DNA from 2 places in the Kribbella sp. NBC_00889 genome. Region 2 is predicted to be linked to the other one. Evidence: riboswitches for the same ligand, from Rfam matches in the RefSeq annotation. Region 2 holds a riboswitch; the other holds the start of a gene.

Region 1 (11,263 bases), 2.4 Mb from region 2:
GTGCATCGATCGCGATGCGCTACCGGGTCTGGGGCAGCGCCACGTATCTGTGGCTGGTACCACCACGGAACCACGGACACGGACCTGGCGCAACCGGCGGTGTCAATGTGAGACCGGGCGTTGATCATCCGGGGTTCACCCGGTCGTCACCGGTGCGGAGGAGGCTGGCGCCATGAACTTGAGCCGCCGCCAGCTCTTGGCCGCATCCACCGTCGCCGGTGCCTCCCTGGCTGTCCCCGGAATCCAGTCCAGCGTGGCTACCGCGGCCCCCAACGTCGTACGTCGTGCCCGGCCCGCGCTGCCGTCCGGGATCATGTCGGGCGACGTCACCGAGAACTCCGCCGTCGTCTGGTCCCGGACCGACCGCCGCGCCCGGCTGGTCGTCGACCTGACCAGCAACGGCCGCTTCGACACCGCGATCCGGTTGCGTGGCCCGATCACCGGACCCGACGACGACTTCACCGCCCAGCTGCCGCTGAAGGGCCTGCGCCCGGGCCAGCGCTACGACTACCGGATCGCGTTCGAGGACTCCTGGGGTCGCCGCGGCGAAACCCTCGAGGGGTCGTTCGGTACGCCGGGCCGCAACCGCGGACTGTCGTTCGTGTGGACCGGCGACACCGCCGGGCAGGGGTACGGGATCAACCCGGAGATCGGCGGCATGGCGGCGTACAAAGCCATGCACCAGACCCGGCCGGACTTCTTCCTGCACTCCGGCGACAACATCTACGCCGACGGCCCGATCGAGGCCGAGCTGAAGGTTGCCGACGGCACCGTCTGGAAGAACGTGGTGACCGAGGAAGTCTCCAAGGTCGCCGAGACGCTGGCCGAGTACCGCGGCCGGTACAAGTACAACCTGCTCGACGACAACGTCCGGGCGCTGTACGCCGACGTTCCGATCGTCAGCCAGTGGGACGACCACGAGACGCTGAACAACTGGTACCCCGGTGAGATCCTCACCGACGACCGCTACACCGAGAAGCGGGTCGACGTCCTGGCGGCCCGAGCCCGGAAGGCGTTCCTCGAATACCTGCCGATGGTGCACCCGGCCGGCCGGAACCGGATCTACCGCAAGGTGAGCTACGGCCCGTTGCTCGACGTGTTCTGCCTGGACATGCGGACGTACCGCGGCGCGAACCCGACACCCGACACCGTCGGCCCGGTCGCGATGCTCGGTGCCGAGCAGGCCGCGTGGCTGGTCCGCGAGGCGGCCGCGTCGAAGGCGACCTGGAAGGTGATCGCCAGCGACATGCCGCTCGGCCTGCTGGTTCCGGACGGCACGGTGATCGAGGCCGTCGCGAACGGCGTCAGCGGCGCGCCCGGCGGCCGTGAGCACGAGATCGCCTGGGTGCTGAGCCAGTTCAAGCGGCGCAAGGTCCGCAACACGATCTGGCTGACCGCGGACGTGCACTACGCCGCGGCCCACCACTACGACCCGTCCCGCGCGGCCTACACCGACTTCGACCCGTTCTGGGAGCTCGTGGCCGGCCCGGTCAACGCGGGCGCTTTCGGCCCGAACGCACTGGACTCGACGTTCGGCCCGAAGGTCGAGTTCGTGAAGGCGGCCGACTTCCCGAGCCAGTCGCCGGCCAGCGGCAACCAGTTCTTCGGTCACGTCTCGATCGACCCGCGCAGCGGCGTGTTCACCGCGTCCCTGCGCAACCTGTTCGGCACCGTGCTCTGGTCCCAGGACATCAACCCGGCCCGCCACTGAGGGCCCGTCGTACCCACCGGCCTCCGGCGCCTGCGCGGGATGCCGCCCACCGGAGGCGGTGGGTCCGACGCTCACGGCACGACGACGTCGACCCGCGGCCGACGTACGAGCTTCTGCTGAGAGTCGCACTCGCCGGATAGGTTGGATCGCATGACCGCCGCTTACCCCGAGAGCCGTCGCGACGACGTCGTCGACACGCTGCACGGCCACCAGATCGCCGACCCGTACCGCTGGCTGGAGGACCCGGACTCCGCCGAGACCCAGGACTGGGTCCGCCGGCAGAACGAGTTCACCCAGGCCGAGCTGTCGACGTACCCGGAGCGGGAGTGGTTCGAGGCCACGATGTCCGCGATCCTGGCCCGGCCGCGGGCCGGCGTACCGGCGAAGAAGGCCGGCTGGTACTTCGCCGGCCGCAACGACGGCACCCAGGCGCAGGACGTCGTGTACGTCGCGGAGTCGCTCGAGGAACTGCTCGACGGCGGCCGGGTCCTGATCGACCCGAACACGCTGTCCGCCGACGGCACCGACTCGCTGGGCTCCTTCACCGTCAGCCCGGACGGCAAGTACTTCGCCTACGGCATCAACGAGAGCGGCAGCGACTGGACGACGTTCCGGCTGCTCGACATCGCCACCGGCACCGCGGTGGACGACGTCGTCACGGAGGCGAAGTTCTGTGAGGCCACCTGGCTCCCGGACAGTTCGGCCTACCTCTATCTGCACTATCCGCCGACCGGCCGGAGCGAGGGCACGGAGACGAAGTCGCTGACCGGTGGACGGCTGATGTTGCACAAGGTCGGCGATCCGCAGTCGTCGGACGAGCTGGTGCTGAGCTTCCCGGACGAGGACCGCTACTTCATCACGCCCGAGGTGTCCGAGGACGACCGCTACCTGGTCGTGCACATCACCGAGGGCACCGACCCGGCGACCCGGCTCTGGGTCTTCCCGATCACGTCGGACGGCCTCGGCGATCCGGTCAAGGTGGTGGACGAGTTCACCGACGAGATCGCGTTCGTACGGATGTCCGGTGATCAGCTCCTACTGCGGACCGACCGGGACGCGTCTCGCGGTCGCGTGGTGCTCTCCTCGCTGGACGGTACGTTCACCGATCTGATCCCGGAGGGCGAGGCGACCCTGCAGGCGGTCCGCGGTACGGCGGCCGGCCTGACGACCCTCACACTTGTCGACGCACAGCCGGTGCTGACGCTCTACGCGCTGGACGGCTCCGGTGCTCGCGTTGTCGACGTACCGGGCGGGGGAGTGGTCGGTCTCAACGCGTCGCCGGAGTACGACGAGATCTTCGTCGGCCTGTCGACCACCACTGATCCCACACTGTCGTACGTCGTGTCGGCCGAGTCGGGCTCTGTACGTGCGTTGCCAGAGCTGGTCCGTGGCGGAGGCGGCTTCACTCCGCCATCGGTCATGGTGACTCGCCGGATCGCGCCGGGCCGCGACGTGCCGTACTTCCTGATCACTCGCTCCGACCTGGACTTCTCACAGCCGCGCCCGACTCTCATGTGGGGGTACGGCGGTTTCCGCATCCCGGTCCTGGCCGACTACCGGCCGGGTTGGCCGGCGTGGCTCGCGGCCGGCGGAGTGCTGGTGATCGCCAACCTGCGCGGTGGTGGTGAGTACGGCAGCGACTGGCACGACGCCGGGCGGCTGAAGAACAAGCAGAACGTGTTCGACGACTTCATCGCCGTGGCCGAGCACCTGCGCGACACCCGCGTGACCACTCCGGAGCAGCTGGCGATCCACGGCCGCAGCAACGGCGGTCTGCTCGTCGGTGCGGTGATGGCGCAACGCCCCGACCTCTTCGCGGTCGCCCTGCCGGGCGTGGGTGTCATGGACATGGTGCGCTTCCACCTGTTCACCGTGGGAGCCGCCTGGGCCTCCGACTTCGGGCATCCCGACGATGCGTCGCAGTTCGAGGACCTGCTGGCCTACTCGCCGCTCCACAGTCTGCGGGACGGTACGGCGTACCCGCCGACGCTCGTTGTCACCGGTGACCACGACGATCGCGTCGTGCCGTTGCACAGTCACAAGTTCATCGCGACGCTGCAGCATGCCCAGTCCTCGGCCGCACCGATCTTGACTCGGATCGAGGTCAACACCGGCCACGGCTTCGGCAAGCCCGCTGCAATGGTCGCGTCGGAATGGGCGGACCTACTGGCGTTCGCTGCTCACCATGTAGGTCTCGTAACTCCTGAGCAGTAGGAGGCGGGTCCTCACCAGATCGGCGGTGCCTGGAGGTCGCGCGGGTCTTCAACGGGTTGACAGCCGTGGGCGGTGTCCTCGTACTCCGTCCGCGGTCCGCTCGTGGCAAGCGTCCGTACGGCGTTGACGAGGCGGTCCACGTGCTCACGCGTCGTACCGAGGCCGAGGCTCGCGCGGACGGCGGTGCCGTGCTCGGGGGAGCCGGCGAGCAGGTGGCCGACCAGGGGGTGGGCGCAGAACTTGCCGTCGCGCACTCCGATGCCGTACTCCGCACTGAGTGCCGCCGACACGAGTGTCGAGTTCAGCCCGGCGATCGTGAAACAGACAGTGCCGACGCGGTCCGTGTCCTCAGCGAAGATCGAGTACGTCGTGACGCCGGAGAGCTGGGCGAGACCGGTGCGGAGCCGGGCGAGCAGACTGCGCTCGTGCTGCTCGATCGCGTCGCGGTGCTTGGTGATCGCCGCACACGCGGAGGCCAGTGCGATCGCGCCGATGACGTTGGGGGAGCCGCCCTCATGGCGTGCCGGGCCGGTAGCCCAGACCACGGTGTCGCCGGTGACTGTGGTCGTGGCGCCGCCGCCGTACAGGTAGGGGTCGGCGGCGTCGAACCAGTCCGCGCGGCCGATGAGCACACCGGCGCCGTACGGGGCGTAGAGCTTGTGGCCGGACAGTGCGACCCAGTCGACGTCCAGCTTCTCGATGTCAACGACGCGGTGCGGCGCGAGCTGGGCGGCGTCCAGGCAGACCCTGGCTCCGTGGGCCTTGGCTACTGCGGCGATCTCCGCGATCGGGAAGATCTCACCGGTGACGTTCGATGCACCCGTGACCACGACCAGCCGCGGGCCTTCGGGCGCGGCCCGGAGCGCGTCCGCGACGTCCGTCACGGCCTCGGTCGGGGAGCTCGGCGCGGCGAGGCGGACGGTCCGCTCGGCCGGCCAGGGGAGGAGCGCGGCGTGGTGCTCGGACTCGAAGACGATGACGGTCACGTCTGCGGGCACCACATGTGCGAGCAGGTTCAGCGCGTCGGTGGTCTGGCGGGTGAAGATCACCTGGTCGTCCGCGCGGGCGCCGACGAAGGCATGCACCTCGGCGCGGGCCTGCTCGTACCACTGCGTGGTGATGCGGGATGCGTAGCCGTTGCCGCGATGCACCGACGCGTACGACGGCAGTGCGGCCTCGACACTGGCGCGGACCGACTCCAGACACGGCGCGCTGGCCCCGTGGTCGAAGTTCGCGTAGTCCGTCACCCGGCCGTCGGCCAGCGGGACCAGGAGGTCCGAGCCGACGGTGGCCGGGACGCTGCCGGTGGCGAGCCGGGCGACGGTCGCCCGCGGGGTCGCCGTACTGGCAGGCTCGAGGATGGAGAGGATCGACATGGTGCTGCTCCCAGGAAGTCCGCGCTTGCCGAACGGGGTATCCGCACGGCCCGGTCTTCACCCGGGGCACCCCACCGCGGAGGAGGGTTGCCGGCCAGCAAGCCGGGGCTTGACGCTGGCACTCATGACCTGCCGAGAACGGTAACGAACGGGCCACGATCGACGCCAGCCCTGATCTCGCGATGTGAGATCGCCGCACGCATGTTGAGACACGGTCCGGACCGCAACCTTTCGCGCGGCTGTTGCGTCCGACCGGGCGGGAGGTGGTGGGGATGTGGTGGAAGAAGGCGAGCTGTCCGGTCCGCAGCGTGGAGCAACTCTGGATCGAGGAGAACCTCGACTGGTTCGTCGCCGAGTTCGGTGACGAGCTCCTGCGCCGGCCGGTGGTGGTTCCCGAGGAGTCGTGGTTCCCGGCCGGGTACAGCGGTTCGGAGGACGACGTACGGGCGGTGTTCCGGACGTTGTGCGATCACGTGGAGGTGCCGGCGGACCGAGTCCGGCTGGACCTCGAGCCGGATGAGCCCGACGAGCTCGTCGCGAACCTGGGGCTGAACTCCGAGTCGTCCGGGGCGGCGGCGCACTGGCGTCAGCGCGACGGCGTCACCGTGGTGACGGTGGACATGAAGCAGGCGCAGCGGCCGGTGGCTCTGGTCGCGACCATGGTCCACGAGCTCGGCCACGAGCGGCTTCTCGGCGAGGACCGGATCGATCCGGACCGGCGCGACGGCGAGCCGCTGACCGACCTGTTCACGGTCTTCGTCGGCTTCGGGATCTTCAGCGCGAACGCGTCCTTCGAGTTCTACCGGACCCATACCCACTACCGGACCTCCAAGCTCGGCTACCTGACCGAGGCCATGTACGGGTATGCACTCGCGCGGTACGCCTGGCTGCGCGGCGAGACCGAACCGGCCTGGGCGGAGCGGCTCGACACCAATCCGCGCGAATGGATGAAGCAGGGGCTGCGCTACCTGGAGGCTGGTGTTGGATAGGGGCCATGACGACGGAGTGGACAGCGCCTGACGTAGACCGGCCCGACGGTTCGCTGACCGCGCCGGAACGCGAGCTCCTGCAGGGGTATCTGAACTTCTACCGCACCACGCTGCTGCTCAAGTGCGCCGGTCTGACCGCGGAGCAGTTGGCCGAGCGCCCGTCGCCGCCATCGAACCTCTCGCTGCTCGGACTGATCCGGCACCTGACCAAGGTCGAGCGCATCTGGTTCCGCATCCACTTCGCCGACGAGTCGCCGGCCGAGCCGCTGTTCGCGCCCGAGCTGGGCAAGGACGCCGACTTCGAACTGATCGATCCGGCCGAGGCGCAGGCGGCGTACGACGGTCTGATCGCGGAGTGGAAGCTGTCCGACGACGCGGCCGCCACGCGGTCGCTCGACGATCGCTTCACCTTCGGCGGTACTGAGTCGACGCTGCGGATGATCTACATCCATCTCGTCGGGGAGTACGCGCGGCACTGCGGTCACGCCGACCTCGTCCGTGAGCAACTGGACGGCACCACCGGCGCCTAGTGGTCCACTCGAATCTGGAAATCGATTGCCTTGACCTTCCGGTCTGCATCGCGCTGTGATCGACTCGTCGCATGAAGCGACCGACCGCCCTCGTTCTGCTCCTGATCGCCGTACTCTCCAGCCTGCTCGCGGTGCCCGCGCACGCCGCGGGTGTCCGGTTGGAGGTGCTCTCGTCGCCACGACCGGACATGGTCAGCGACGGCAACGTGCTGGTCGGGGTCTACGGCCCGGACCTCGACCGCCTCACCGTCCGGCTGGACGGGCGCGATGTCACCGACGCCTTCGCCCGGACCGGTGATCACCTGACCGGCCTGGTCGACGGCCTCGTGGACGGCCGCAACACGATCACGGCCGACCGCGAGCGGCTGGTGGTCACGAACCACCCGCGCACCGGCCCGATGCTCGCTGGTCCGCACGAGACGCCGTACATCTGTGGGACCGCCGACTTCACCACGCTCGCGAAGGTCAAGCTCGGGCCGCCGACGGATGCGAACTGCTCGGTGCCGACCCGGGTCGACTATCTGTACCGGTCCACGATCGACCGCTCGCTGAAGGTGCTGCCCTCGGATCGGCCCGCGGACCTCGCGACCACGACCACCTCGGACGGCCGGACCGTGCCGTACATCGTCCGCGTCGAGACCGGCGTGATCAACCGGTCCATCTACGAGTACGCCGTACTCCACGACCCGGCGGCAGGCGAGCCGGACGTGCGGCACGCGCCGACCGGCTGGAACGGCCGGCTCGTCTACACCTTCGGCGGCGGCTGCCCGGGCGGCTGGTACCAGCAGGGCAGCGGCACCGGCGGCATCAACGACGACCTGATGCTCGGTCGCGGGTACGCCGTCGCGTCGTCGAGCCTGAACGTGTTCGGTGTCAACTGCAACGGGGTGCTGGCGGCCGAGACGATGTCGATGACGCGGGAGCACATCGCCGAGACCATCGGCGTACCGAGGCAGACCGTCGGCTGGGGCTGCTCGGGTGGGTCGTACCAGGTGTTCCAGATCGCCGACGACTACCCGGGGCTGCTGGATGGCATCGTCGCGTCCTGCGTGTTCCCCGAGGTCGGGTTCGCGACGCTGCACACGATCACGGACGCGCTGCTCCTGGACCACTACTTCCAGTCCGCGACGGGCTGGACCGACGAGCAGAAGCGGGCCGCGGCGGGCTTCGGCAAGGTCGGCACGATCGCCAACCTGGCCGGCGCCGGGCGCCGCATCGATCCGCGGGTCTATTGCCCTGGGCAACTTCCGGTGGAGCAGCGGTACGACCCGGTGACGAATCCCGGCGGCGCGCGCTGTGACGTCTACGACCACCAGGTGAACGTCTGGAGCAAGGATCCGGCCACCGGCGCGGCGCGACGTCCGCTGGACAACGTCGGCATCCAGTACGGCCTGGACGCGCTGAACTCCGGCAAGATCACTGCGGACCAGTTCCTTGACCTGAACCGGGCGGTCGGCGGCTTCGACACGGACGCGAACTTCGTCCCCGCCCGGACTGTTGCGGATCCGGCGGCGATCAGTACGGCGTACCGGACCGGGCAACTGATCAACGGTGGCGGGGGACTGGCGAGTACGCCGATCATCGACTACCGGCAGTACTGGGACGAGTTGCCGAACGGCGACATCCACCTGATCTTCCACTCGTTCTCGCTGCGGGAGCGGCTGCGCAAGGCCAACGGTGATGCGGCCAACCAGGTGATGCTGGTGCAGGCCGGCGACGCTCCGGGTGGATTCAGTACGACGAACCCGGTGCTGGCCGACGCACTGACGGCGCTGGACCACTGGATGGACGCCACGGACGCTGACACCCGGCCCGGCTCGTCGCACGCGCGGTTGCTGCGCAACAAGCCGACGTCATTGGCGGAAGCCTGCTGGAGCCCGCAGGGCGAGAGGATTGTCGAGACGCAGGTCAACGGCATCGGCACGACCCGGTGCAACACCTTGTATCCGGTGTGGCCGGCGCCGCGGCAGGTGGCCGGGGCATCCGTTGCCAACGACGTCATCAAGTGCCGGCTCCACCCGCTGACGCCGTCGGACTACAAGGTGCCGTTCGCTCCAGCTCAGAGGGAGTCGCTGCGGCAGGCGTTCCCCAACGGTGTCTGCGACTGGAAGGCACCCGGCGTCGGCCAGCAGCCGCTGGCTGGAAGCTGGCCCACCTTCTGACCTCTGGTCTTCTTAGTGTCCTGAGTCGGAAGTTCGACGGCGCTTTCGGCGCCCAGGCACGCACCTGAACACCGACATCGCTCGCCGAACTTCCGACTCAGGACACTAGGCTGCGGGACGTGCCGTTCACCCTCGCGCATCCCGCAGCCATCTTGCCCCTGGTCCGACGTCCTCTGGTGGTGTCGGCCCTGGTGGCAGGTGCGGTGGCGCCCGACCTCTTATACCTCGACCCGATCTACAGCTTCGCCACGCAAGGGATCAACGGCAACTTCACGCTGACCCTTACGCACAAGCTGTCGTCAGGCCTCTGGCTGGACCCGCTCCTGGCTTTGATCCTGCTCCTGGCCTTCCAGGTTGTGGTGAAGCGGCCGCTGCTCGCCCTGGCTCCGTCCGGTCTGGCTGCTCGCCTGCCCACCCCCTCCTGGCGCGTGCCCTCGACGGCTGTCCTGCTCTGGACGGTCGTGTCGGCGGTGATCGGCGCCCTGACGCACGTCCTCTGGGACTCGTTCACCCACTACGACGGCTACTTCGTCCGCCGGTACCACTCGTTCTTCGCGGCGCAGGTGACTGGTGCGTGGGACGTCAACCGCATCCTGCAGTACGTGAGCACCGTCGGCGGCTGCCTGATCCTCGCCGTCTGGCTCTACCGCTGGTACCGCCGGGTCGACGTACAGCCCGTCGCCACGCACGACCACATCCCGTCATGGGTCCGGTACGTCGTACTGGCCGCGATGGTGCTCATCGGCCTGGCCGGGGCCGTCGTACAGCTGAGCAGGGCGGACCTCGTCGGCGAGGCGGCCGCCCGGTCGATGCTGACGGGGGTCGCCTCCGGGTGCCTGGCGGCGCTCGCCTGGTACGTCGTCCTCTGGCACCTCTTCCGGCTCCGCCGCCGTGTGGCGGCGCTGTGATGCTACGGATGGGGCAGCGTGATCGGCGTGTGACACGTGGGACTCGAGAGGTAATCGGGGTAGCCTGCTAGATATGGCGACCCGCACGTCTTCCCCGGCGCGGGCGCAGAAGTCGGCAGCCAAACGACCGAGTACGGCTCGTTCGGCCGCTGGTGGACGCTCCCGTCCGTCAGGCGCTCAGAAGCGTGGGCAGAGCGCGAAGCGCGGTGGATCCTCCGCCGCGCGGACCAGTACGCCCAAAAAAGGCGGAGCGGGCCCGTTCGCGGCCGCCATGATCGCTCTCGGCCGCGGTGTCGTGAAGATCTGGATCGGAATCGCGCACCTGCTCGGCAGCATGGTCCGCGGCATCGGCCACGGCGCCCGCGACCTCGACCCCGAACACCGCCGCGACGGCGCCGGCATGTTCCTGATCGGCCTGGCGGTCGTGGTGGCCGCCGCCATCTGGTGGAACCTCCCGGGCGCGGTCGGTCATGGCATCCGGACCGTCGTCGGTGGCAGCGTCGGCATGCTCGGCTGGGCCGTGCCGCTGCTGCTGCTCTTCGTCGCGGTCCGCACGCTGCGTCACCCGGACCGCAACGGTCCGGCCGGACGTCAGGTGATCGGCTGGACCGCCGTCTCGCTCGGCGTACTCGGCCTGGTCCACATCGCCAACGGCCTGCCCCGTCCCGGCAACCCGGCCGACGCCTCGCTGCAGGACGCCGGCGGCGCGATCGGGTACGTCGTCTCCTCACTGCTCTCGGACCTGCTCACGCAGTACGTCGCCGCGCCGCTGCTGGTCCTGCTCGCGATCTTCGGTGCGCTGGTGATCACAGCGACGCCGGTCTACGCGATCCCGCTCCGCGTCCGCGCGGCGTTCGACGTACTGATGGGACGTACGGCGCTGCCCGAGGACGCTCCGTCCGTCGCGGCGGCCTCGACCGACGACACCGTGCGGTTGACCCGCAAGGAGCGCCGGGCCAAGGCTGCCGGCCTCGACGAGGACGGGGAGCCGACGATCAAGCCGTACGACTCGCCGGTGCTCGAGGGACGGGAGATCTCCAAGCGGGGCCGCAAGGCGAAGGCCGCGCCGCCGTCGGAGGACGACGCGTACGACGTCGATGTGGATGCCGCCGCGGCCTCCGCCGGTGCCGCCGTCACGGGCCCTGTGGCTTCGGCGAAGAAGACGCCGGAGGCGCCGCCCGAGCCGCCGCCGCACACGCCGATCCCGCAGCGCGTGGAGCAGCTCAGCCTGTCCGGCGACATCACCTACACGCTGCCCGACGGCCAGATGCTCAAGCCGGGTTCGGTGCACAAGGCGCGGACCAAGGCGTCCGACCAGGTGGTCGACCGGCTGACCGAGGTGTTCGAGCAGTTCGGCATCGACGCGCAGATCA
Region 2 (11,263 bases):
ACCTGGTGCAGCGCGTCATCGCCGTCGGTCCGCCGAGCGGCGCGAATCTGCTCCCACTGCCCTACCGGCACGAGACCGAAGCGGTCGAACTGGTCGAGCAGGCACACGAGAAGGTCGACGCGCTGCTGTTCACCGGCGTCGTGCCGTACACGATCGCCATCGGGGCCGGCGTGATCGACCGGCCCGCGATGTATGTCTCGTACGACGGCGCCACGCTGCTGCGTGCCCTGGTCGAACTGCTTCGGCTCGGTCACAACGTCACCCAGTTCTCCATCGACACCCTTCGCCGCAGCGAGGTGATGGAGACACTGATCGAGGCCAAGCTCCCGACCGACCAGATCCAGGTGCTGCCGTACCGGCCCGGCCTGACGTCGGACGACATCGTCGAGTTCCACCGGGCCGCGCGGGACAAGCACGACACCAAGGTCGCGATCAGTTGCCTCGGCTCCGCGTTCCACCTGCTCGAGAACGAGATGCCCTCGGTCCGGCTCGCACCGTCGCGGTACTCGATCCGGTCGACGTTGCAGGCTCTGGTTCTGACCACGACCGGCCAGCACGTCGGCGACGCGCAGGTCGCGCTCGGCATCATCGACCTCCCCGAGCCGGACGACGCCCTGGCCGCCGACCTGATCACGCTCGGCGGCAGCCTGGCCGCACTCCCCGACGGCCGGCACCTCGTCGTCACCACCCGCGGCCTGCTCGAGCAGGCGACCGAACAGTTCTCCCGGATGCCCCTGCTCGACCACCTCGCCGCAAGGCACAGCACGGCGTACGTCGGCTTCGGCGTCGGACGTACTGCGGCCGAGGCCGAGGCACTCGCCCGTCGCGCGGTCAGCCGGGCGGGCTCGATCGGCACGGTCGCCGGGGTGGTGTCGATGTCCGACGACGTGGAGATCGTGATCGAGCCGTCCGGCGATCACCCGGCCGCCGCACGCGGCACCGAAAGCCTCCCGCTCCTGGCGCGACGGGTCGGCCTCAACACCCAAACCCTGGCCCGAATGCGCGAGCTCACCACCGCCCTCCCCGACGGCCTCACTACCCAAGACGTCGCCGACCACCTGGCCGTCCAGCTCCGCACCGCCCGCCGAGTCCTCAAGCGCCTCGAACGAGCCGGCCTCGCCGACCCAATAGGCAGCCAGCAACACGGCCGAACCGGCCGCCCACCCACCGTCTACCTCATCCGCTTGTAGCCGCCACGCTCCCCCGTCTGCCTGGCTGGCCAATCAGACGGTGGGTTCGCCTATGGCACGCGGTGGGCCAACCCACCCGCTGATGGGTCAGCCCATCAGCGGGTGCCGGGGTGGATGACGGTGACGCCGGCGGGGGTGCCGGTCGACAGGGCGGCCAGGGCGGCCGGAGTTTCGTCGAGGGTGATGGTGCGGGTGATCAGGTCGGCGGGCTTGAGGTTGCCGGTGGCAACTAAGCCGAGCATTTCGGGGTAGGCGTGCGCGGGCATGCCGTGGCTGCCGAGCCATTGGAGTTCCTGGCCGATGAGGCGGCCTACGTCCAGCTGCACTCCGGACGGCAGCAGGCCGACCTGGAGGTGGCGGCCGCGCGGTTTCAGTGCGTGCAGCGCCTGCTGGACGATGTCGTTGGAGCCGAGGGCGTCCATGGTCACGTGTGCCCCACCGAGGTCCCGGATCTCCTGCACGGTGGTCGACCCCGCTTGCAGGGTTTCGGATGCGCCGTACTCGCGGGCGAGCTTCAACGCATCGGGATTGGTGTCGATCGCGATCACCCGCGCACCGAGAGCCGCCGCGATCATGACGGCGGACAGACCGACGCCGCCGCAACCGAAGATCACCACGTTCTCCCCGGCGACCACCTTGCCCACTTGGTGAATTGCGCGGAACGACGTGGCGAAGCGGCACCCGAGGCCGGCAGCGGTCGCGAAGTCCAAGTCGTCGGGGAGCCTGACGAGATTCACCTCGGCGTAGGGCACTGCGACGTACTCCGCGAAGGAGCCCCAGTAGTTGAACCCGGGCTGCAGTTGATTCGGACAGACCTGCTGATTCCCCGCGCGGCACTGCTCACACGCACCACACGCACAGATGAACGGCGTCGTCACCCGCTCCCCGATCTGCCACCCCTGTACGCCGGACCCGACCGCGGCGATCGTCCCGGCGAGCTCATGCCCCGGGACATGGGGCAACACGATGTCCGAGTCGTGTCCCATCCACCCGTGCCAGTCGCTGCGGCACAACCCGGTCGCCTCGACCTTCAGAACGACCGAACCATCCGCCGGCTCGGGCTGCGGAACCTCTTGTACGACGGGCAGTACGCCGTACTCCTCGACAACGACAGCGCGCATGGCGGCATCGTAGTCAGCCCACGCAGAACTCGTTGCCCTCGGGATCGAGCATCACAATGTGGCCGAGTTCGGGGCCGTAGAAGTCCTCCCGCACCTGGGTCGCGCCGAGCTCGACCAACGAGGCGGCCTTCGTGCGCATGCGCTCCGCGGAGGCGGCGTCGCGCTCGCCAGGCCCGGCCACGCGGATGTCGATGTGCAGCCGGTTCTTCGAGGTCTTGGGCTCGGGGACGCGGCCGAAACAGATCGCCGGCCCGACGTCGTCGGGATCGATGATCCCCGCCACGTCCGGCTCGTCGAAGCCGGGCTCGATCACGTAGCCGAGGGCCGCCGCCCAGAATCGCGCCAGCTTCTGTGGGTCGGCGGCATCCCCGCCGATGGTCCATTTCGTCGCCATGCAGGCGACGGTACCGGTGGTTCCGGACGAACGGCGCCCGGAACCACCGGGAAGATCAGCCGCCGGCGACCGCGGGGATGATGGAGACCTGGCCGCCGTCCTTGATCGAGGTCTGCAGGCCGTCGGCGAACCGTACGTCGTCATCGTCGACGTACACGTTCACGAACCGGCGCAGCTCACCCGACTCGTCCAGCACCCGGCCCTTGATCCCGGGGTAGGAGCTGTCCAGCGAGTCGAGCACCTCGACCAGCGTCGCGCCCTCGGCGGACACCTCGGACGCGCCCTGGGTGTAGGGCCGCAGGATGGTCGGGACCCGTACGCTCACGCTCACTGCAGGCCTGCCTTCACGAAGGCGTCGTACGACGCGGGGATGGTCACCTTGGGGCCGACCCGGTCGGCCACGGCGTCGAGCGTCTTCAGCCCGTCGCCGGAGTTGATGATCACCGTCTCGGCCTCGGGGTCGAGCTGACCGGTCTCGATCAGCTTCTTCAGCGTCGCGACCGTCACCCCACCCGCGGTCTCGGTGAAGATGCCCTCGGTCCGGGCCAGCAACTGGATGCCCTCGACCACTTCCTCGTCGCTGACGTCCGCGATCGCGCCGCCGGTACGGCGGGCGACGTCCAGCACGTACGGTCCGTCGGCCGGGTTGCCGATCGCCAGCGACTTCGCGATCGTCGACGGCTTCACCGGCTTGACCACGTCGTGGCCGTCGCGGAACGCCTGCGCGACGGGCGAGCAGCCGGTCGCCTGCGCGCCGTACACCTTGTAGTCGGTGGCGTCGACGAGGCCGAGCTTGCCGAGCTCGGTGAAGCCCTTGTCGATCTTGGTCAGCTGCGAACCGGAGGCGACCGGGATGACGATCTGCTGCGGCAGCCGCCAGCCGAGCTGCTCGGCGATCTCGAAGGCCAGCGTCTTGGAACCCTCGGAGTAGTACGGGCGGACGTTGACGTTGACGAACGCCCAGCCCTCCTCCTCGCCGGCGATCTCCGAGGCCAGCTTGTTCACGTCGTCGTAGTTGCCCTCGACGGCGACCAGGGTGCCGCCGTACACGGCGGTGGTGATCACCTTCGGGCGCTCGAGGTCGTGCGGGATGAACACGACCGAGCGGATGCCTGCTCGGGCGGCGGCCGCGGCGACGGCGTTGGCCAGGTTGCCGGTGGAGGGGCAGGCGAAGACCTTCAGGCCGAGCTCGCGGGTGGCGCTCAGGGCGGACGCGACCACGCGGTCCTTGAAGGAGTGGGTCGGGTTGCCCGAGTCGTCCTTGACCCACAGTTTGCGCAGGCCGAGTTCGCGGGCGAGGTTGCCGGCGTCGATCAGCCGGGTGTAGCCCGGCTCGGTGTTCGGGAAGCTGGCCACGTCGACCGGGACGGGCAGCAGCGGTTGGTAGCGCCAGATGTTCTTGGGTCCGGCCTCGATCTGCTCGCGGGTGATGGCCGGGTAGTCGTACCCGACCTCGAGTGGACCGAAGCACTCCATACAGGCGTAGAACGGACCGAGCGGCGACTTCGCCCCGCAGGCGCGACAGCTCAGGTGCGTACCGTTGCCGAAGGCACCTTCACGGATCGTGTGGGTGGCGGTCAGGCTCATGAGTGAGGTTCCCCTCTCATCTTCCCCGGGAGCCGGATCTCGGCGCGGGACGGATGTGGCACCGTTCCGCCGCGAGGGCCCCGGACTGGGACCTCAACGGGGAGGGTTGCCGGGACGTCAACGGGCCGTTTCCCTCAGTCCCTCTGGATGAGCTCCCCCGAGATTACCCAATCGGGTCCATATTGTGTCTTCACTTCCCAGCATCCGAGACGACCGATCTCAGGCCTAACTCCGCTGTTCCAGAAAGCGCATCACCGGCGTGGCCGCGATGCCATGCAGTACGACGCTCAGAACCACGGTGAAACCGAGCGTCGCCCATAACCACGGCAGATCGGAGCGGAAGTGCGCGCCGACCGCGGCCAGGTAGTAGATCGACGACACCCCACGGACCCCGAAGGCCGCAGTCGCCCAGCGTTCCGACCGGTCCAGCTCCGTGCGCGCGAGCGACAGCCAGGCAACCACTGGGCGCACCACCAGCACGAGCAGTACGCCGATCGCTGCGCCGGCCGGCGTGAGTGGCCTGAGCAGACCGCCGGTGATCGCGACACCGAGGAGCAGCAGCACTCCCCAGGTCAGGATGTGTTCGAGCTCACCGATGAAGTCGTGCAGCTCCTCGTGGAAGTCGTGACGACGCTCGGCCGCCCGGAGCGTGAGCGCCGCGACGAACACTGCGATGAAGCCGTACCCGTGCAGGACCTCGGTGAGGCCGTAGACGCCAAGGGTCATGGCCAGCGCCAGCACCGGCTCGCGAGAGTCCGCCAGGCGGAAGCTCCGCGCCGGCGCCGAGAAGGTCATCCTCCCCAGCAACCAGCCCGCCCCGAAGCCGACGGCGACTCCGATGATCGACTTGCCGACCACGTCCCAAGCCAGCCACTCGACCGGCGAGAAGCTCTTGGTGGCGATGAATACGGCGAGGTAGACGAGCGGAGCGGCCAGACCGTCGTTCAGGCCGGCCTCGGAGGTCAGCGCGAACCGTACTTCGTCGTCCTCGTCGAGCTCGGCGTCCTCCCCGGTGGTCGGCCCGCCGACCTGGACATCGGACGCCAGCACCGGGTCGGTGGGCGCCAGTACGGCGGCGATGAGCAGCGCCGTCGCCGGCGCGAGGCCGAGCAGCCAGCCGACTCCGGTCAGTGCAGCGACCCCTGCGGGCATCGCGACGAACAGCAGTCGCCAGGTGACTCTCCACTGCACCAGGCTGATCGGGCGGTCGATGGCCAGACCGACGCCCATCAGGGCGACGATCACCGTCAGTTCGGCCAGGTGCTTGGTGACCTCGGGTTCCGCGATCGGGCTGAGCTCCCGGTCGCCGACCGCCAGGCCGAGCAGCAGGCCGGCGCCGAGGAACGCGATCGGCGCGGAGACGGCGTACCGACTGAGGAGACGCGGGAGCACCGCGCCGAGCAGCAGAGCCAGCCCCGCCACCAGGTAGAGCCCGTCCCCGTTGATCGTCATGGTGGCGCTCCAGTGCCCCGGTGACAGCTACCTCAAGCGATGGGTCGCGCCGGGGGTGTGCGTGGGCAGGGACTTGCGCGGGCCGTAGCGGGGGTGGCGGATGCCGGCCAGCTCGAGGAGCCGCTGCACCCGGAACCGGTGGCCGCGGTACGGCTCGATCAGCTCGGCGCACCCGTCGTCGTCGAGTTCCTCGCCGATCAGCGCGTACGACACGTCGCGGGACACGTGGTAGTCCGCGAACGAGAAAGCGTCGGCGTCACCGTGCGCCCGCTGCCGCACCTCGGCCGCGGTCCACACCCCGACGCCCGGCAGCGACCGCAGTCGCCGCTCGATCTCCCTCGAGTCCGCCAGCTCCAGCGTCCGCTCCAACGCCTTGGCCCGGGTCGCGGCCGTCACCACAACCCGCGAACGCCGGCCCTCCACCCCGGCCCGCAGCCACTGCCACGACGGGATCTGCCGCCACTCCTCCGGCGACGGCGGGACCATCATCACGCGCCCATCCGGTGTGCTCAGGCCCGGCGCGGGCTCGCCGTACTCACGCAGCAGGAGCCGCCAGGCCCGGAACGCCTCCTTGCCCGTGACGACCTGCTCGATCCCCGCAGCCGCCATCGCCTCGAACACCGCCCGCGTCCGCGGCACCCGAACGTGCGGGAACCGCCGAGCCGCATCCACCAGCGCCCCGTGCTCCGGCAACGGCTCGAACCCGTCCCAACTGTCCGCCTCGCCCAGCAACTCCGGCACCCCGTCGAGCACCCAGGCCGCCCCCGGCCCCCACGCCTCCGCCTCGACTTCCCCGGCGTACGGCGTCAGTCGCAGGAGCACCGGCCCGTCCGGCGTCCGCGTCGCCCGCCAGACCGTACGACGACCACTCTCGAAGTAGTACGCAGGGTCGCCAGGCCCCTTCCGCAACCCTCCGATCACCGAATGCGGATCAACCATCCGCCCAGCCCGCCAAACCCGCACCACCGAACTCACCCGCCAAGTCTTACTCACCCCACGGACATCCCTGCACCGCGGTAGAGGGAGGCGTCGTACAGATCGACAGGAAGTGTCAGGCCGCTCGTAGTGCACCTGAGCGCAGGGCGCGTCCTGTGTACGGCGTATCGCAGGTGCACTACCTGTCGAGCGCTACACCGGCGGTCGATGACCAACACCGTTGTCCTGGCCATAACGCTGCCAAGTCCGGGGTCCCGATGTCCTGAGAATTGAGACATCAGGACATCGGCTCGATACTGGCCGCATGGGTGGGTGGCAGTGGGTGAAGGTGGTGGGGAACTTCGTGAATCTGACGACGGTTGCCGGGTTGCTGGTGGGGGCGATCGGGCGGGCTCATGTCAGTCGGGGGCCGCGGGGGTTGTACTTCGCGAACGGGTACCGGATCAAGTTCCCGGTGGCGGGGGCGTTCACGATCGGCAACGTGGTGCTGAGCAAGCACGAGCGCTCGTACTTCGACGACGAGGCTCTCGTGCGGCACGAGGAGCGGCATTCGTGGCAGTACTTCTGGCTGCTCGGGTTGCCGATGCTGCCGCTGTACGTCGTCGGTGTGATCGTCTCGTTCCTGCTCACCGGCGATCCGGCGTCACGCAACCCGTTCGAGCGGATGGCGAGCCTCAAGGACGGCGGGTACGTCGAGCGGCCGATCCAGCCGATCGGTCAGACCCTGACCCAGGCGTTCAGCGGGCTGCGATCGCGTCCGAAAGGGCCGTGAGGACCGTCACCACGCCGGTCGGATCGTCGACCACGATGTCCGCGGCCTCGATCAGCTCGGTCGCGCCGGACGACCGGGTGGCCAGCAGCACCGCGCGCAGTCCGGCCTTGCGGTGCTCGTCGATCGCCCGGAACGCCGCCAGGTCGCCAAGGTCGTCCCCGGCGTACAAAACCGACTCAGCACCGGTCGACTCGATCAGACCGCGCAGCGCGACGCCCTTGTCGATACCGGGCGGCCGCAGCTCGAGCACCAGGTTGCCCGGCTCCAGCCGCAGCTCAGTGGCGGCGGCCAGCTCGGTCAACGGCGCACGCAGGCGCTCCAGCGCGCCGACCGGATCCGGCAGCCGGCGGGTGTGGACAGCCAGCGAGCTCTCTTTGTCCTCGACGAAGGCGTCCGGCAGACCGGCCTCCTGCAGCAGTCCTGGCAGCCGCGAGCGGGCCACAGCAACACCCTCAGGCACCGGCTCACTGGTCACCCGCCCGGTGGAGGCATCCCACCGCTCCAGACCGTAGTGCCCGAGTACGACGAGACTCCCCAAACCAGCGTGGCCGGTGACACCCGCGAGCTCGGTGGCGACCAGGGCCGGACGACCGGTGACGATTGCGACCTGCTTGACCGACCGGGCCAGCCGGGCCAGTGCGTCCAGGGCGCCGTCGACCGGACGGGCTCGCGCCGGATCCTCGACCAGCGGCGACAGCACCCCGTCGAAGTCCGACGAGATGACGGCTCCGACCGGGTGGGCGACGATCGCCTCCCAGCCCTCCCGACCGGCGTCCGTCTGGATGACCGGCGTACTCATCCGGTGTAGTCCGAGGTGAGGATCACGGTGAGGCGGTCCTTCTTCATGTTGTCCAGCGCGCCCTTGGTCCGGCTGACGCCCAGGTCGCGGGCGAGCTGGTTGGCGGCGTCGAGCATGCCCGGCGGGTAGTACACGGTGCTCTCGGCGATCTTGCCGTGCCAGTTGTCGGCACCGGCGACGGTCCAGCCGGCCTGCCGCGCCCGGCCTGCGACCGAGTCGGCCAGGCCCTTGCGCCCGGTGTTGTTGTAGACCTCGACCGCGGGCCGCTCGGCCGGCGGGATGGCCGGCTCGGTGGTCGACTCGCTCGACGGCGGCTGCGTCGGCTCAGGGGTCGGCTCCTGAGTCGGCGCACCGGTGGGCTCGGTCGTGGGAGGTACAGGCGTTTCGGATTCACCGGGCTTCGGCACGCTCGCGACGATCGTCGACGGCCCGGTCGTCGGCTTGGTGCTCGGCTTCGGGCTGGTCGCGCTGGACGGCTGGTCCGCGGTGCTGTCGCCGCCGCGCGTGCCGAACAGCACCAGCAGGCCGGCGACGATCGCGACGACGGCGAGCACGGCGACGAGGGACGAGAGGACCTGGCCCCGTTCGTCCGTCGGGCGGGACATTCTCAGACCTCGATGCCCAGCCGGCGTGCGGAGCGGGCTCGCTGCCGGGCGGCACGCAGGCGGCGCAGCCGTTTCACCAGCAGTGGATCGTGGGCGAGAGCCTCGGGCCGGTCGATCAGTGCGTTCAGGACCTGGTAGTACCGGGTGGCCGACATCTGGAACTGGTCCCGGATCGCCTGCTCCTTCGCACCGGCGTACTTCCACCAGTGCCGCTCGAAGGCGAGGATGGCGCCGTCACGCTCGGAGAGCCCGGCGACAGCCGGCGGCGCAGCCTCGGCAGGACCGGGAGAGCTGGCGTTGGCGCTGTCCATCTGTTTGATGACTCCTGTACGGTCGGTGATCGTCCGTCCGCGCTCCACTGTACGTGCTGAACAACAGCGATGTCATTCACCGGTGACCGACACGAAGCGTGTCGTTGAGCGGACAGCCAGACGTGGCCAACTCTGGCAGGATCGACGGTGTGAGCTCAACTCTCTCCAGCGTGGCGCTGGTAGAAGAGCTGCAGGCCAGGAGCCGTGAGGTGGACCCGCTGGTCAACGCCATCTGCACGCCGAACACTGCCGCTCTCACCCATGCCGCCCAATTCGATACAGAGCGTGACGATGGGCGTGTCCGCGGCCCGCTGCACGGCGTACCGATTCTGGTCAAGGACAACATCGACACCGCCGACCTGCCGACAACTGCCGGCTCGCTGGCGCTGGCCGATCAGCCGCCGCCACCGGAGGACGCCCCGCTGGTCCGCCGGCTGCGTGCGGCGGGCTGCGTCGTCCTCGGCAAGACCAACCTGAGCGAGTGGGCCAACTTCCGCGGCTCGTCGTCCTCATCCGGCTGGAGCGCGTACGGCGGCCTGACCCGGAACCCGTACGCGCTGAACCGCTCGGCCGGCGGCTCCTCGAGCGGATCCGGCGCAGCCGTGGCCGCCGGGCTGGTGGACTATGCCATCGGCACCGAGACCAACGGGTCGATCGTCTGCCCCGCCGCGCTGAACGGCATCGTCGGCCTGAAGCCCACGGTCGGCCTCGTCTCGCAGCAGGGCATCGTGCCGATCTCGCACTCGCAGGACACGGCCGGTCCGATGACCAGGACCGTATTCCAGGCCGCTGCCCTGCTGACTGTGCTGACCGGTGGTGACACCGACTACACAGAGCACTGCCGTGGTGACGATCTCAGTGACCTGCGGATCGGCGTACCGCGAGGACCGCTGTGGGGGTACTCGATCGGCCTCGACGAGGTCAGCGAGCGGGCTCTGGAGATCCTCAGTCGCTGTGGCGCCACGCTGGTGGACCACTTGTCGCTGCCGACGCCCGGTGGCGAGGAGGACCAGTTGCAGGTCCTGGCCCACGAGTTGAAGGTCGATCTGGCTGCCTATCTGTCCACCCGCGTTCCCGGGGGTCCACGCACGCTGGACGACCTGATCGCGTTCAACAAGGCGCATGCGGACGTCGAGCTCCAGTGGTTCGGTCAGGAACTGTTCGAGCGGGCCGCGGAGACCGAGGGCCTGGGCTCCCCGATCTACGTCGCTTCCCGGCTGACAGCGCTGCGGGCCGGCCGGGACGGCATCGACAACCTGCTCCAGGACAACCAGCTCGACGCTCTGGTCTCGCCGTCGTACTCGCCGGCCTGGACGATCGACCTGGTGAACGGCGACCACGTGCTCGGAAGTTCGTCCTCGCATGCCGCGCTGGCGGGCTATCCGCTGCTCTCGGTGCCGTCCGGAACGGTCTCCGGACTACCGGTCGGGATCACCTTCAGCGGCACCGGCCGGAGTGACGCCACGCTCATTCGCTTGGCTCACGCGTTCGAAACGGCGAGAATCAAGGCAGACGGACCGTTTCCGACCCCGGAGTTCACACAGTGGGTGTAGATCGCGTCAGGTGGGGCGTTGTTGCTACTGGCAACATCTCGACGTCGTTCACGAGGGACCTGAAGCTACTCGCCGACGACGCCGTGGTCACCGCTGTCTCGTCCCGGTCCCAGCACAGCGCGGACCGGTTCGCCGCCGAGTTCGGCATCGAGCACGCGTACGACGACTATCGCCGACTGATTGAATCCGGCACCGTCGACTTGATCTACATCGGTACACCGCACCCACAGCACTACGCGATCGCCCGCGCCGCGCTGCAGGCCGGTATCGCGGTCCTTTGTGAGAAGCCGGTCACCCTCACCGCCAAGCAGGCCCGGGACCTGATCGCCGTCGCCACCGAGCACAACACGTTGTTCGCCGAGGCGATGTGGATGCGGACCAACCCCGTGATCCAGGCGATGTTCGCCGATCTGCACAGCGGCGTGATCGGCGAACCGCAGCAGGTCGTCGCGGACTTCGCGTTCTACAAGCCGTCGCTGCCCGCTCGCCTGCTCGACCCGGCGCTGGGCGGCGGTTCGCTGATGGACGGCGGCATCTACCCGA

The links. A riboswitch is a leader RNA that binds a small molecule or an ion and turns the genes downstream of it on or off. The one in region 2 is predicted to bind S-adenosylmethionine.
Region 1: it holds a riboswitch for S-adenosylmethionine, as region 2 does, so the genes downstream of both, OG817_RS19320 (aminotransferase class V-fold PLP-dependent enzyme) here and thrC (threonine synthase) in region 2, are expected to answer to the same signal.

Annotation. Positions count from the first base shown of each region.
Region 1 covers NZ_CP108783.1:3,956,685-3,967,947, reverse strand. Annotated here, with positions in the region: gene OG817_RS19330 (alkaline phosphatase D family protein) at 173-1,711, shown strand; gene OG817_RS19325 (prolyl oligopeptidase family protein) at 1,862-3,925, shown strand; gene OG817_RS19320 (aminotransferase class V-fold PLP-dependent enzyme) at 3,937-5,301, opposite strand; SAM riboswitch class IV at 5,318-5,431, opposite strand; gene OG817_RS19315 (hypothetical protein) at 5,574-6,290, shown strand; gene OG817_RS19310 (DinB family protein) at 6,296-6,820, shown strand; gene OG817_RS19305 (DUF6351 family protein) at 6,892-8,982, shown strand; gene OG817_RS19300 (DUF4184 family protein) at 9,102-9,890, shown strand; gene OG817_RS19295 (DNA translocase FtsK 4TM domain-containing protein) at 9,964-11,263, shown strand, end outside.
Region 2 covers NZ_CP108783.1:6,369,223-6,380,485, forward strand. Annotated here, with positions in the region: gene OG817_RS31135 (hypothetical protein) at 1-1,190, shown strand, start outside; gene OG817_RS31140 (zinc-dependent alcohol dehydrogenase family protein) at 1,286-2,311, opposite strand; gene OG817_RS31145 (VOC family protein) at 2,325-2,705, opposite strand; gene OG817_RS31150 (ubiquitin-like small modifier protein 1) at 2,761-3,036, opposite strand; gene thrC (threonine synthase) at 3,033-4,292, opposite strand; SAM riboswitch class I at 4,306-4,446, opposite strand; gene OG817_RS31160 (cation:proton antiporter) at 4,518-5,744, opposite strand; gene OG817_RS31165 (DNA-3-methyladenine glycosylase family protein) at 5,772-6,683, opposite strand; gene OG817_RS31170 (hypothetical protein) at 6,985-7,452, shown strand; gene otsB (trehalose-phosphatase) at 7,418-8,251, opposite strand; gene OG817_RS31180 (LytR C-terminal domain-containing protein) at 8,248-8,856, opposite strand; gene OG817_RS31185 (DUF3263 domain-containing protein) at 8,859-9,167, opposite strand; gene OG817_RS31190 (amidase) at 9,317-10,720, shown strand; gene OG817_RS31195 (Gfo/Idh/MocA family protein) at 10,711-11,263, shown strand, end outside.